2 regions of the Thermaerobacillus caldiproteolyticus genome follow, and region 2 is predicted to be linked to the other one. Evidence: predicted binding sites of a transcription regulator. Region 2 holds the regulator's gene; the other holds the start of a gene.
What was found. The regulator LexA, encoded in region 2, represses DNA repair genes until DNA is damaged. The targets are predictions, from matches to a motif close to CGAACATATGTTCG.
Positions count from the first base shown of each region.

Region 1: the regulator LexA is predicted to act here: its motif matches at 2,829-2,842, upstream of ruvA (Holliday junction branch migration protein RuvA).

Region 1 covers NZ_CP064060.1:2,232,801-2,240,664, forward strand. The annotation lists gene queA (tRNA preQ1(34) S-adenosylmethionine ribosyltransferase-isomerase QueA) at 1-916, opposite strand, end outside; gene ISX45_RS11190 (DUF2905 domain-containing protein) at 946-1,152, opposite strand; gene ruvB (Holliday junction branch migration DNA helicase RuvB) at 1,149-2,150, opposite strand; gene ruvA (Holliday junction branch migration protein RuvA) at 2,164-2,769, opposite strand; gene ISX45_RS11205 (BofC C-terminal domain-containing protein) at 2,886-3,341, opposite strand; gene ISX45_RS11210 (YebC/PmpR family DNA-binding transcriptional regulator) at 3,995-4,732, opposite strand; gene ISX45_RS11215 (YhcN/YlaJ family sporulation lipoprotein) at 4,851-5,582, opposite strand; gene nadE (NAD(+) synthase) at 5,694-6,434, opposite strand; gene ISX45_RS11225 (phosphotransferase) at 6,470-7,414, opposite strand; gene safA (SafA/ExsA family spore coat assembly protein) at 7,407-7,864, opposite strand, start outside.
Region 2 covers NZ_CP064060.1:772,780-780,643, forward strand. The annotation lists gene ISX45_RS03990 (methionine gamma-lyase family protein) at 1-647, shown strand, start outside; gene ISX45_RS03995 (MerR family transcriptional regulator) at 751-1,131, shown strand; gene glnA (type I glutamate--ammonia ligase) at 1,194-2,528, shown strand; gene lexA (transcriptional repressor LexA) at 2,715-3,338, opposite strand; gene yneA (cell division suppressor protein YneA) at 3,492-3,797, shown strand; gene ISX45_RS04015 (YneB family resolvase-like protein) at 3,816-4,460, shown strand; gene ISX45_RS04020 (DUF896 domain-containing protein) at 4,549-4,779, shown strand; gene tkt (transketolase) at 4,912-6,918, shown strand; gene sirA (sporulation inhibitor of replication protein SirA) at 7,229-7,666, shown strand; gene ISX45_RS04035 (YneF family protein) at 7,751-7,864, shown strand, end outside.

The DNA of each region.
Region 1 (7,864 bases), 1.5 Mb from region 2:
TCAACGTCGATTTTGGCAAATGAAAATTCGTCACCATGCCATCAATCGCCTTGAACTCATAGCCCGGATAAATGAATATGCTCGTCCAGCCGCTTTCAGCGACAAAAGTACCGTTATGTCTTGAAGCAATCGTTTCTAACGTGCGCGTCGTCGTCGTGCCGACAGCAATAATACGTCCGCCTTGCTGTCTCACTTCATTTAACAATCTCGCCGTTCCCTCTGTCATTTGATAAAATTCGGCGTGCATATCATGCTCTTCAACATTTTCGACATTAACAGGGCGGAATGTGCCGAGACCGACATGAAGCGTAATAAACGCGATATGTACTCCTTTGGCACGAATATCGTCAAGAAGCTGTTCGGTAAAGTGAAGTCCTGCGGTCGGTGCCGCCGCTGAGCCCCGTTCGCGAGCATACACAGTTTGATAGCGTTCGCGGTCGTCTAACTGCTCTTTAATGTAAGGCGGGAGCGGCATTTCTCCAAGCGCCTCTAGCACTTCATAAAAAATTCCTTCATATTCAAACTCAAGCACACGCCCCCCATGTTCGAGCGTATCGACACATGTCGCTCTTAACCGCCCGTCACCAAACAAAATCGTCGTTCCTATCTTCACACGTTTCGCAGGCTTCACTAACGTTTCCCAGCGATCACCTTTCACTTGTTTTAATAACAGCACTTCAATGTTTGCCCCTGTATCTTCTTTTTCTCCATAAAGGCGCGCAGGTAATACGCGCGTATCATTTAATACAAGACAATCTCCCTCACGTAAATACGATAAAATCGCACGAAAGGTTTCATGTTTGATCGCGCCCGTTTGTTTATCAAGTACCATCAATCTTGACGCTTCGCGATTCGGAAGCGGTGTTTGCGCAATTAACTCTTCTGGTAAATCAAAATCAAATAAGTCTACTTTCACAGTAGCTCACCTCTTTTTTGCAGTTATGTTCAACGAAACCGACTAAGCACGTAAAAAATGAATGATAACACGACGCTTAACACAATCGACGTGACAACCGGAAAATAAAATGTCGTATTTCCTTTTCGAATAATAATATCTCCAGGAAGTCGACCTAGTTTAATAAACTGCATAAGAAACCCAATGATAATCAATACAACCCCGATCACCATAATTGTTTTTGGAAGGTTATTCATTTTTCTGGAACCTCCATTCCAAAATGCTCATAAGCAAGACTTGTTACGATGCGCCCGCGTGATGTTCGCTGTAAAAAGCCGATTTGCAGCAAATACGGTTCATACACATCCTCGATTGTCTGTGCCTCTTCGCCGATCGTAGCGGCAATCGTGTCGAGCCCAACCGGCCCGCCCATGAATTTTTCCATAATCGCTTTTAATAATTTATGGTCAATATGGTCTAATCCGAGTCGATCGACTTGCAATAGCTCAAGCGCTTCTTGGGCTAACGCAAACGTAATCGTTCCATCGCCGCGCACTTGGGCAAAATCGCGAACGCGCCGCAATAAGCGATTGGCAATGCGCGGTGTTCCTCGCGAACGCCGTGCAATTTCAAATGCCGCCTCTTCTTCGATGCCTACCTCAAGAATATCGGCAGTTCGTTTGACAATTTGCGCCAATTGCGCTGGGGCGTAATATTCCAAACGGCTTAACACGCCAAAGCGATCACGAAGCGGAGCCGATAATGCCCCTGCTCTCGTCGTGGCACCAACGAGTGTAAACGGCGGAAGATCAATGCGAACTGAACGCGCCGTTTGCCCTTTGCCGATAACAATATCTAAACAATAGTCTTCCATCGCCGGATACAGCACCTCTTCTACTGAGCGTTGCAGGCGATGAATTTCGTCAATAAACAACACATCGCCGGGCTCAAGGGAAGTTAAAATCGCCGCTAAATCACCGGGACGCTCAATCGCCGGGCCAGCGGTAGTACGGATGTTACCTCCCATTTCATTAGCAATAATCGTTGCCAGCGTCGTTTTCCCAAGCCCTGGCGGACCGTATAAAAGCACATGGTCAAGTGTTTCCCCGCGCATTTTCGCTGCTTCAATAAATACTTTTAAATTATCTTTTACTCCATCTTGTCCAATATATTCGTGTAAAAATTTCGGGCGGAGACTATATTCAAGTGAAACGTCTTCGCGATGAGCATCACTGGAGACAAGACGCTCTTCCATTCTCCTCCCCTCCCTATTTTAATAATTTTTGGAGCGCTAGCTTAATATATTGATCGGTGGACAGATTTTCTTTCATTAATGACGGCATCACTTTTTGAATTTCCCGTTCTGCATATCCGAGCACTTTTAACGCCTCAATCGCTTCCTCAAGCGCCGATAATTGCGGAGAAAGCGACTCTTCGTGTGAAGTAAACAAATCTGGAAAAGCGTCTGGAACGACCGATTGCAGCTTACCTTTTAAATCAAGAATCATTTGCCGTGCCGTTTTTTTGCCGACACCCGGAAATTTGCATAAAAACTTTTCATCTTCCTGTTCAATCGCCTCAACAAGCTGCCGCGGTTGCCCAGCCGCTAAAATCGCCAGTCCCCCTTTTGGCCCGATGCCGGAGACTTGCAAAAGTTTCGCAAACAATGTTCGTTCTTCGCGCGTGCGAAATCCGTATAAGGCGATCGCATCTTCCCGCACATATTGATATGTATAGACCGTCACGATTGTATCATGACTTTTGTGAAACGAAAACGGATTTGGAGTGAAAATTTGATACCCTACTCCATTGCTTTCAACAACAATATATTCAGGACAAACATAATCGATATATCCACGGATAAACTCAATCAAGACCGTACTCCTCTCCTTTTTCTCACTGCTTTTCATTGTACCATACAATGAGAAAAAAGCGAATGTATATTCCTCTTTGTCCAAAACAAAAAGACCTATCGTAGCGATAAGTCTTTTTACGGCATCAGCGCAAAATGCCGGTATGTTTCAATAATATCTTTATACTGCGATTTCGAAATGACGCGAATCCCTTTTTTTAATTGTTCATGTTGCCGGCTTTCTAACTTTTTGATGTCAATTTGGAAAAACGATTGAATGACGCGCGATGATTTATTGGGCTTTCCTTCAAAAATGGACAGCGTTCCGTTTTTCGTCAGCCCAAAATACCCATTCGCTTTTAAAAGAGGCGAAATGTCATTGATCGTTTTTTGAAAGACAATTTGCTCGTCATCCATATCGACAAGCTGCCATCCTTCATATTTTTTCCATATATCTTTCATAGAGACAACTGTTTCTTCTCTAATTTCTTCACTGACTTCCCCATCTAAATACATTCGTTCTAAAATTACATTCATTTTCACGGGGGACGGCTCCGCGAAAACATTTGATGTGGAAAGCAGCCATACGATCATCGCCATAACATAAATGGAATGAACTCGCACCATCTCTTCCCCTCTTTCAAGGTAAAAATAAAATCTACTTCTATTTTCACCAATAAAAGAGGTTTTATCCATTCCCTTCTAATCTTTTCAGTCACTTTTCGCTTAATTTCTCCATAGCTAAGCGCTCCCAATCAAAGAAACTTAAGCCATCCGTGCTCAACATCAAATTTAAACTTCTTTACATGTGTACAAGGATTTTACTTTGGAGAAAGATCCCCTTCTTCTACACAGTAATTAAATAGGGAGCGCAAATACTGTTGATGTATGTTTCTTTTCTGCCTTTGTTTTTTAGATACATCATATACGCTTTAATATGTGATGACTTGACCTCTTCAACTTCTTCAAATTGCCACTCGTTCTGTAGATACTTAATAAATGCCTTATTATTGTTTTTATCGTTTGCCCTGTATAATTCTTGACTTGGATGTAATAAAGAAATTCCTGCAACACCTCATGTAAAAGCATAAAAAATCCATCCTTTGCATAAAAAGTCAATTTCTTATGCATTGGATGGATATCGTAACGCGGGATGATGATTTTTAGAATGTATGTCATCATCCATCAGATTTTTTGGATGTTTTAAGCGGAAATAAGGACATAACACGTTGATATATCAACAATCATTACTCAATCCCTGACTCATCTAAATTATGATATACTTCCTGCACGTCATCGTCGTCTTCAAGCGTGTCGATGAGTTTGAGCATTTTCGTTAAATCGTCGCCGGTTAGCGTCGTGTATGTTTGCGGAATCATGGTAATTTCCGCACTCACAAATGTAAAACCGTTCGCTTCCAGCTGATTTTTGACGTCTTCGAACGTTTCTGGCGCTGTATAAATTTCAAATGAGTCCTCAGTTGTTTCCATTTCTTCCGCGCCTGCTTCGATCGCTTGAAGAAGCATTTCGTCTTCATCAATGTCAAGTCCTTCTCTCGCGATGACAAGCAATCCTTTTCGGTCGAACAAGTAGGATACGCAGCCTGTTTCACCTAGGTTGCCGCCGTTTTTCGAAAACGCTACACGCACGTTAGAGGCAGTCCGATTTTTATTATCAGTTAAGCAGACAACCATGACTGCAACGCCACCCGGACCATATCCTTCATAGCGAATCTCTTCATAGTTCGTATTGTCTTGATTTCCTGTTGCTTTTTTTATAGCGCGCTCAATGTTTTCATTCGGCATATTGGCCGCTTTCGCTTTTTCGATGACAAGGCGTAAGCTCGGATTAGTGCTCGGGTCACCTCCGCCCATTTTTGCAGCGACATAAATCTCTTTCGCTAACTTCATAAACAGTTTTCCGCGCTTTGCATCTTGCGCATTTTTTCGGCGTTGAATATTCTTCCACTTAGAATGTCCAGCCATTCTAAATTTCTCCTCTCATCACACGAAATTTCCGATATTACTATACCAAAAAAACACGAAACGGTAAAATTTCATCAAGAAGGGATGCCCTATAACAAGTGGCATCCCTTATATGATTTTATCGATGGTTAGCTGGACGCTCAATAATTTGCCCGTTATAGAAAATTGTTTTTAAATCCCGTTCAATTTCTTCAGACGGACGTCCATAGCGAATGTTATTATCAATCACCCGAACGCGATTGTACATGCTTGGATTTGACACAACGCGCACATGTTTTCCCTTTGTATATGGCGCAATCGCTTTGGACACTAATCGTTCAACACGATTCGTGTCTTTTTCGTTCGTTGTAATGGCGACTAACACATGGTCGTTATAGACAAGGGCACGCGCATCCCCAACTTCCTTTACCGTAGCAGCGCGGCGAGCTACTGTTTCTGCTAGTCGTCCATCATAATGTTTATAATACGATGGATGCGTTTTCGCGTTCATTGAGTTTAAATGTCCATGATAATTTCGGTCTGCATCACCGAAATCATCATCAAGCGGAAGAGCTGGTGTTTCTGTATCAAATCCAGTGAGACCTGGAATACGCGTGCGGTTGTTATCCGTACCTAGAAAATCCGTTATTGGGCCGCTTTGACCATTCAATATATAAGCATTATCATAATTTTCACGGTTCGTTCCGTAACGACCGTAGCGATATTGATCGTTTAAGCGGTCAGTGGAATAATACCCGATCGGGCGGGTCGTATCGTTATATCGCGTATTGTCATTGTCTGCATAATTTGCACACGCAGCGAGTCCTCCGGCAAGGCAAACCATCCCAATTGCTGTCATTACTCTTCTCAACGGAAAAAACCCCCCTTATTTGCCTTCGAACGAGGTCAAAGAAACTTCCTTTGACCTATCCTTAGCTTGGCAAATAAGCGGGGATTTTATCGCTGTTAGTTAGCGGTAAGACTAGAATTTTGGCGGCGCAATCGCTAATTGACGTTTATGATGAGAGCGGTTATGTAGGCGTTCAATAATTTGTCGGTCCTTTTCAGGGATTTCTTCGCCTTTTAAATATTTATCGATCATCTCATATGTTGTTCCCATTTCACTCTCATCTGTTTGTCCTTCCCATAATCCTGCGCTTGGCGCTTTCGTAATAATTTCTTCAGGAACGCCAAGAATGCGTGCCATTTCGCGAACTTCTCCTTTAGTAAAATGAACGAGCGGCACTAAATCGACTCCGCCATCACCATATTTTGTAAAATATCCTGTATGCCACTCCGCCGCATTGTCGGTTCCGACAACGATGTAACCATAATTATTGGCAACAGCATACAATGTTGTCATTCTTAAGCGTGCTCGCGTATTCGCATCACCTAACCGTGCTGCTTCTTCGTTCCACTCGCCTTTTTCTTTTAACTGCTTTTCAATTTCGCGAAATAACGTTTGATGCGTTTCCGTTAAATCAATGACAAAATGCTTAATTCCGCAACTTTCAACAACTTTTAAGGCATCTTCCTTATCTTTCGGATTGCTTTTACACGGCATAATTAATCCTAACGAGTTGTCAGGAAATGCTCGCTTAATGAGATGAGCTACAACTGCGGAATCGATTCCGCCACTAATTCCGACAATCGCGCCGTTAAGCCCTGCATTTGCCACTTGTTCACGAAGCCATTCAATCAGTTTTTGAATTTTCTCTTCCATCATTCGACTTCCTTTCACGAAAAATGACATATACGTTATCTTATCATATGAACGATTTTTTGGACAAACTGTTTACGTTCATGAAAATAGGGAATCGTCCACAGCCTGTTGTTTTGTAAAATAATTCGCCATTCACGCATAATATCTGCAGGAAAAAGAAGTGCATGCAAAAACCATGGCTTTGTTAACCATAAGGAAAACGGCGGAAATTCCTGCAAACGATCCATTGACCATTGTAAATGCGGTAAAATGCGACTCGCGTACTGCAAATAATCAATACTTGACGGCGCAATAACAATTAAATCATAGTCAATTAAGTATACCGTTCCTTCCTCTGTCCGTAAAAAATTGTGGGACGCAACATCTCCGTGGATAATGGTCACCGCTTCTTCTGCTAAAGAAGGAGCAAATCGCGAAAAAGAATGCAGGAAATATTGGGCGCATTCAAGAATAAAAGCAAGCTCTTCCTTGTCCATCACTCGTTCGATGAACGGCAAATGAGAATAGAAATAATGATAACGCTGCCACCATTTCTCGTACAAATGATAATGAGGAAGCGTAGCTCGAAAAAACGGAATGTTGACTAATTGCTCAGTAAACGTATGATACTTCATCAATAAAGTCAGACCGTCACGAATATCACTTTCATAAGTGAACGATAATCGTTTCACATGGGGAATGTAGGTTTGTAATATCCAGTACGCTTGTTGAAACGTAAAAATTCCGTTCTGAAATGTCGTCGTTCGTATCGAGGGAGCGTTGGAAAACCCCGCTTGATTTAATGAATGAAGAAATAACAGCTGCCGAGCCGCTTCTGAAAATGTTTGATATCCCTTTAATATCCACTTCCCTTCATCCGTATGAACGAGCCATACTCGCGGCTTTAAAACAGTAAGTTTCTCGAGATGCAACCCATATTCCGCCTCAAGAAGAAAAGAGAGACGATCAATGGTATCGTCTCTCCCGTTTCTATTAGTCATGTTCGCTGCTCTCTCCATATTCGGGCATCATAAATAATTGCTGTGGAGCTGGCGGAAAATACGGTTGCCCCGGCGCTTGTGTAACGGGATATATAGATGGTTGCTGTTGTGTTGGATAAACAGGAAACGGTTGTACCGGATATGTTGGGACAGGATAATGAGATGGAGCAGCCGGCATATACGGCCCTTGATAAGCTGGCGGATACCATCCATACCCAGGCATAATCGGTGTAACAGGTACGCACGGTGTTGTTGGATAAGGCAACGGTACAGGACTCTGTACTTGTGGCGGTACATTTTCTTTTGTCTCTGGGCTTATATTCGATGCTGCTACATTGGGCATCGGTGATATATTCGGTGATATATTTGGTGATATATTGGGTGCTGCTACATTAGGCATTGGTGGTACGAACTCCGACGATTCACTGCTGCTTTCATGAATACCCGGAA
Region 2 (7,864 bases):
ATTGCTATGGAGAATTTGTCGAGGACAAGGAACCGTGCCACGTTGGCGCCGATTTAATCGCCGGCTCACTCATAAAAAACCCAGGTGGCGGTCTCGCGAAAACAGGCGGTTATATCGTTGGGAAAAAAGCATACGTGGAAGCGTGCGCATATCGAATGACCTCTCCGGGAATCGGTGCCGAAGCAGGGGCATCATTATATAGTTTACAAGAAATGTATCAAGGTTTTTTCTTAGCTCCTCATATTGTTGGTCAAGCGTTAAAAGGCGCTGTATTTACAGCAGCAATGCTAGAGCGTCTCGGCATGAATACACACCCAAAATGGAACGCCAAACGTACGGATTTAATTCAATCGGTGCAATTCGATGATCCGGATCAAATGATCGCATTTTGCCAAGCCATTCAATTTGCATCACCTGTAAATTCGCATTTTACTCCGTATCCGAACTACATGCCGGGCTATGAAGATGACGTCATTATGGCAGCGGGAACGTTTATTCAAGGGGCTAGCATTGAACTGACGGCGGATGGTCCGATTCGTCCGCCATATGTCGCTTATGTTCAGGGTGGATTGACGTATTCACATGTCAAAATCGCGATTTGTACCGCTATTGACCAATTGATAGAAAAACAGCTCATTGGCGTGTGAGAAAATATAACATTCAATTGACATAATATGTTACATGATGTAAAATAAAAATAATCTAATATAAGGAGGAATTGACGTGAGTAGCAACAACATTCGTCGTTCCATGCCGTTGTTTCCGATTGGCATTGTGATGCAATTAACTGAGTTGTCTGCTCGTCAAATCCGCTATTACGAAGAACACGGATTAGTTTCTCCTGCACGTACAGAAGGAAATCGACGCTTATTTTCGTTTAATGATATCGATCGCCTTCTTGAAATTAAAGACTTAATCGATCAAGGAGTGAACTTAGCCGGCATTAAACAAATTTTCGCTTCTCGTCAATCGACAGCTTCCCATGAGCCGACAGAAAAGGTCGAAAAAGTAGTCAAACAAGAGCTATCGGACGAGGAATTGCGGAATGTATTACGGGCGGAATTGATGCAAGCAGGGCGATTTAATCGTGCATCGCTTCGCCAAGGAGATATCGCTCGTTTTTTCCATTAATAGCGTTTGTTTTTGTTTTTCACATAAATATTTAAGACGATGAACCGGGGAGGAGTTTTATAATGGCAAAGTACACGAGAGAAGACATTTTGCGTATTGTGAAAGAAGAAAACGTCAAGTATATTCGTTTGCAATTTACGGATATCCTTGGCACGATCAAAAACGTGGAAATTCCAATTAGCCAATTGGAGAAAGCATTAGACAACAAGATTATGTTTGACGGTTCTTCTATCGAGGGGTTTGTCCGCATCGAAGAATCCGATATGTATTTATATCCTGACTTAGATACATTTGTTATTTTTCCGTGGACATCGGAAAAAGGAAAAGTGGCTCGCTTCATTTGTGACATTTACAATCCAGACGGTACTCCGTTTGAAGGATGTCCGCGCTACAACTTGAAACGAATGTTAAAAGAAATGGAAGCCTTAGGCTTTACAGCGTTTAATCTAGGTCCAGAACCAGAGTTTTTCCTATTCAAGCTCGATGAAAAAGGTCATCCTACGCTTGAATTGAATGACAATGGCGGTTATTTTGACTTAGCCCCAACGGACTTAGGAGAGAACTGCCGTCGCGATATCGTGTTAGAATTAGAAGAAATGGGCTTTGAAATTGAAGCTTCTCACCACGAAGTAGCGCCGGGACAGCATGAAATCGACTTTAAATATGCTGATGCCGTCAAAGCATGCGACGATATTCAAACATTTAAGCTTGTTGTGAAAACAGTGGCTCGTAAGCACGGTTTACACGCAACTTTTATGCCAAAACCATTGTTCGGTGTGAACGGTTCAGGAATGCACTGCAACTTGTCCTTATTTAAAAACGACGAAAATGCGTTTTTCGATCCAAGCGGCGATTTGCAATTAAGCGATATCGCTCGTCAATTTATTGCCGGCGTATTAAAGCATGCACCAAACTTTACAGCTGTGACAAACCCAACGGTTAACTCTTACAAACGTCTTGTGCCAGGATATGAAGCACCTTGTTATGTAGCGTGGTCTGCACGCAATCGAAGCCCGCTCATTCGTATCCCAGCTTCACGCGGCATGAGCACACGCATTGAAGTGCGCAGCGTTGACCCTTCAGCAAACCCTTACTTAGCCATGGCGGTGCTGCTTGCGTCTGGATTAGACGGTATTAAAAACAAATTAACTCCTCCAGCTCCGGTTGATCGTAACATTTACGTCATGACAAAAGAAGAACGTTTAGAGGAAGGAATCGTTGATTTACCAGCGACATTAGCAGAAGCATTGGAAAACTTAAAATCAGATGAAGTCATGATTCACGCATTAGGGAAACACTTATTCGAACATTTTGTCGAAGCAAAAGAAATCGAATGGGATATGTTCCGTACCGCTGTTCACCAATGGGAACGCGACCAATATATGGAGTTATACTAAAAAAGAAAAAGGCTATCTCGTATTGAACGAGATAGCCTTTTTTGTAAGGTCAGAAAAGTATAAAGTTTAAAAGAAAACTGTCTTACTCCATCTATATCAGGTGGTCAACTGTCTTTCGAGTGAAGAGCATTTGCCCATCGTGGGAGTCAAGATAGTGAAATAGGTGCGCTTGCACTTTTCTTGATTTTAGTTAATCATACGGTAAACTCCAATGACCTTTCCAAGAATTGTCACGTCACGGACAATAATCGGCTCTAAATGAGGGTTTTCCGGTTGCAAACGAATATGGTCTTGCTCTTTAAAGAAGCGTTTAACGGTTGCCTCGTTTTCCTCGGTCATTGCTACAACAATATCTCCATTATTGGCTGACTGTTGTTGGCGTACAATGACGTAATCCCCATCTAAAATGCCTGCCTCAATCATGCTGTCTCCCATCACTTCAAGCATAAACACATGATCTTCCGGTGAAACAAAGCGCTCCGGGAGCGGAAAATAGTCTTCAATGTTTTCAACGGCAGTAATTGGCTGTCCGGCTGTCACCTTGCCAATGATAGGAACATTGACGACATTGTTTTTTTGCATCGAGGAAGTAAAATCAGCATCTAATATTTCAATGGCGCGCGGTTTTGTCGGATCACGTCGAATATACCCTTTGCTTTCAAGCCTTGCTAAATGTCCGTGTACGGTTGAACTAGAGGCAAGTCCAACAGCTTCACCAATTTCACGAACGGAAGGAGGGTATCCCTTCGTCTGTACCTCTTTCTTAATAAAATCTAATATTTGCTGCTGCCGTTTTGATAGCTTTGTCATCATATACACCTCTTACCTCATCGTTTGCCTACATTATAGCATGTTCATTATTAAAAAACAAACATAAGTTCGAAAATCTATTGACACAAACAAATGTTCTTGATTATAATAAAAGCACAAAGGCGAACAAATATTCTTATGAGGTGATAAACGATGAAACGAAAGCTTGCTCACTATATTGTTTTTTCGATTCTTTCATTTATGTTATTAGCTGGATTTGCGTATGCAAGCAAACCGATTCATAAAGAAGATTATCTAGAAATCACCGTCACACCCGGCGATACACTTTGGAAATTAGCAAATAAATACCGGAAATCACATCAGCTTTCAACCAATGAGTTTATTGAATGGGTCATCGATGTGAATCATTTGTCGAGCCAACAAATTATGGCGGGTGAAAAGTTGGTTATTCCTGTGTTAAAATCAAAAGCAGATGACCCGCTAGTAGTAAGCAAATAACAACGGAGATGATCGAAAGTGAAAGCGATTATTTATTGTCGCGTAAGCACAACGAAAGAGGCGCAAGAAACATCGTTAGAGCGGCAACGGGAAGAATTAGAGCGCCTCGCTGAACGGTATGGATTTGAAGTCGTTAAAATTATTACTGAACAGGCGAGCGGCTATGAAATTGAGCGGGACGGGGTTTTAGAGTTGCTGGCTGCGCTAAAACAGGAACGAATCGATGCGCTTCTCATTCAAGATGAGACAAGATTAGGAAGAGGGCATGCAAGAATTGCTTTGTTGCACTGTATTCAAAAAGAAGGGGTCAAAATATATACGATCAGCCATAACGGAGAGATGCAATTATCCGAGGCGGATTCGATGGTGCTCGATATCATTAGCATTGTTGAAGAATATCAACGTAAAATACATAACTTAAAAATTAAACGAGGCATGAAAAAAGCGATTGAAAGAGGATACCGACCGGAGCGGAACTTAAAGCATGTTGGAGAACATGCTGGAAGAGAACGAATCGAGCTCCCAGTTGAAGAAATTGTCCGTTTGCGCCATAACGGTCTGACGTTTGCGGAAATTGCCGCAACGTTGCGTGGATTCGGCTATGACGTCTCGAAGGCGACTGTTCATCGCCGATATCAAGAATACGTTCAGTCAGGCACATAGAACTGTCAGCAGATGGAGAAGCAAAGCAGTTGTCAATTTTCGATTTCTCTAGTAAGATAAGAGCATATCAATGATATGGAGTGAAACAATGTTATCGAAGCAAAAATTATCACGGATTAATGAGCTGGCAAAAAAATCTAAAACGGTAGGTTTGACAGCAGCGGAGCGCGAAGAACAACAGCGGCTTCGCCAAGAGTATTTACAAGCATTTCGCAAAGCCATGACCGATACGCTTCATTCCGTTAAGATCATTGATCCGAACGGAAACGATGTCACCCCAAAGAAACTAAAAGAGAGTCAAAAAAGACGGCTTCATTAATAACGATAGTGAAAAAGAAAGCATCTTACGCATACAGATGCTTTCTTTTTTCAAAACAATAGTTGTACATGTTTCCTCCTTTTCTATATGATAGTGTTGATAGAACGTTTTTGAACGAAAGGATGAAGACGAATGGAACATACGATTGACCAATTAGCCATTACGACGATTCGTACATTGTCCATTGATGCGATTGAAAAAGCAAATTCCGGACATCCGGGAATGCCGATGGGTGCTGCACCAATGGCATATACGCTTTGGACGAAGTTTATGAATCATAACCCGAGCAATCCAACATGGTTTAACCGCGACCGCTTTGTGTTATCAGCAGGCCATGGCTCCATGCTTTTGTATAGCTTGCTTCATTTAAGCGGCTATGATGTTTCCATGGAAGATATTAAACAGTTCCGTCAATGGGGAAGCAAAACACCGGGGCATCCGGAATACGGTCATACGCCGGGAGTAGAAGCGACGACGGGGCCGCTCGGTCAAGGAATTGCGATGGCAGTCGGGATGGCGATGGCGGAAAGACATTTAGCGGCTACATACAATCGAGACAATTTTGAAATTATTAACCATTACACATACGCGATTTGCGGTGACGGTGACTTAATGGAAGGAGTTGCTTCTGAGGCGGCTTCATTAGCCGGACATTTAAAGCTTGGTCGCCTTATTGTTCTTTATGATTCAAACGATATTTCGCTGGACGGCGAATTGAATCTTTCGTTCTCAGAAAATGTTGGACAACGTTTTAAAGCGTATGGTTGGCAATATTTACGCGTGGAAGACGGCAACAACATTGAAGAGATCGCCAAAGCATTGGAGGAAGCGAAAGCGGACACAACTCGTCCGACATTGATCGAAGTGAAAACAACGATTGGTTACGGATCGCCGAATAAAGCGGGTACTTCTGATGTCCACGGTGCTCCGCTCGGTGCCGATGAGTTAAAATTGACAAAACAAGCGTACAAATGGACGTTCGAAGAAGATTTTTATGTACCGGAAGAGGTGTATGAGCACTTCCGCAAAGTCGTGAAAGAAGCAGGAGAGAAAAAAGAAGCAGAATGGAACGAATTGTTTGCGCAATATGAAAAGGCTTATCCAGAGTTGGCGCAACAGTTACAGTTAGCAATTGAAGGCACATTGCCAGAAGGATGGGAAAAAAGCTTACCAGTTTATGAAGAAGGGAAAAGTCTAGCCACTCGCGCTTCTTCAGGAGAAGTGCTAAATGCTATTGCCAAAGCGGTTCCGCAATTTATTGGAGGCTCTGCTGACCTAGCCGGTTCCAACAAAACACTTATTAAAGGAGCAGGGAACTTGATTCCGGAAAGCTATGAGGGCCGCAACATTTGGTTCGGTGTTCGCGAATTTGCGATGGGGGCTGCGATGAACGGCATGGCGCTTCATGGCGGAGTGAAGGTGTTTGGAGGCACGTTCTTTGTTTTCTCTGATTACTTACGTCCTGCCATTCGTCTTGCCGCACTGATGGGCTTGCCGGTCACATACGTTCTTACCCATGACAGTATTGCTGTAGGAGAGGACGGTCCAACACACGAACCAATCGAACAGTTGCCGTCACTTCGAGCAATGCCAAATTTATCCGTCATTCGTCCGGCTGATGCGAATGAAACGGCAGCGGCATGGCGCTTAGCTGTTGAATCGACGAATCAACCAACTGCGTTAGTGCTAACACGCCAAAATGTTCCAACATTGCCGAATACAGCTGAACGGGCCTATGAAGGCGTGAAAAAAGGTGCTTATGTCGTTTCGGAAGCAGCAAATGGAGCTCCAGAAGCTTTACTGCTTGCCTCCGGTTCGGAAGTAAGTCTTGCTGTGAATGCGCAAAAAGCGTTAGCCGAAGAAGGAATTCATGTTTCCGTTGTAAGCATGCCATCATGGGATCGCTTTGAGAAACAGCCGAACGAATATAAAGAACAAGTGTTACCACCTGCAGTGAAAAAACGTTTAGCAATTGAAATGGCTGCTTCTCTTGGTTGGGAACGCTACACTGGCGATGAAGGTGACATTTTAGCGATTGACCGCTTCGGTGCCTCGGCTCCAGGTGAAAAAATTATGGAGGAATATGGATTTACGGTAGAAAACGTTGTGAAACGTGTCAAAGCATTACTAAACAAATAACCGTTGGAAAAGCTGTCTCTGATCAGGAGGCAGCTTTTTTAGATCTCTCAACGCGTTTCAGGAATAGAAGAAGCACCGCTTCTGCTTTTTTATTTCTAGATCAGCTCGCGACTTTTAGCGGAAAATAGCCTTCCAAAGTCGAAATGTAACTATTCCCCAGCGGAAGAACATTTTCCTTCGGAGTTAACCGCTCACCTCTGTTTTTCTAGCAATCGACAAAATTAGTGGTGAATTTTTACGCTAATAGACAAGTTTTTCCTGTTTCTTTTTTTATAATGAAGATAAGAGAAAAAAGAAATGGGGGACGGAGATGATTCGGTATTGGATTTATTTATTCAATGAGGAAGTAGGAAACGAATATTATCCTCGCGCAGAAAAAATCGTCGAACTATTGCGTGAACATCAATATGCCAAAGCGACGTTTAAAAACGTCTGTGACAAACAAGTTGCCTTTATTACGGAACGTATTTCATTTTCGAGAATTGAAATGGGATTAAAAGAGAATTTTCCTGGACAAGTAGAGAAAAACTTAGAACGAAATATGTTGATTTTTAAAGGAGAGGAAAATGAGGAAGCATTATTGATTGTTCAAAAGCGCCGTCTGCTTCTTGTGACAGACAATGATGCAATCGTCCGTCCTATTTTTCATGCGTTGGCTACCATTTCTCCTTATTTTTTAGCTGTTGACACACAGTTTTGTCATTATCAATGGCTCAATTTTTCTCAAAGCAGCAGAAAATTTGCGTAAATAAAAGATTTTTACGGGGAAATATTGTATAATAACACATTGTTTAGTACACTGTTAGGTAGACAACATGAAGGAGGAAAAAGTATGTTGACGACGATTCTCGTTGGCATTCTAGCGCTTATCGCTGGAACAGCGCTAGGATTTTTCATTGCCCGCAAAACGATGATGAACTACTTAAAGAAAAATCCACCGATTAAT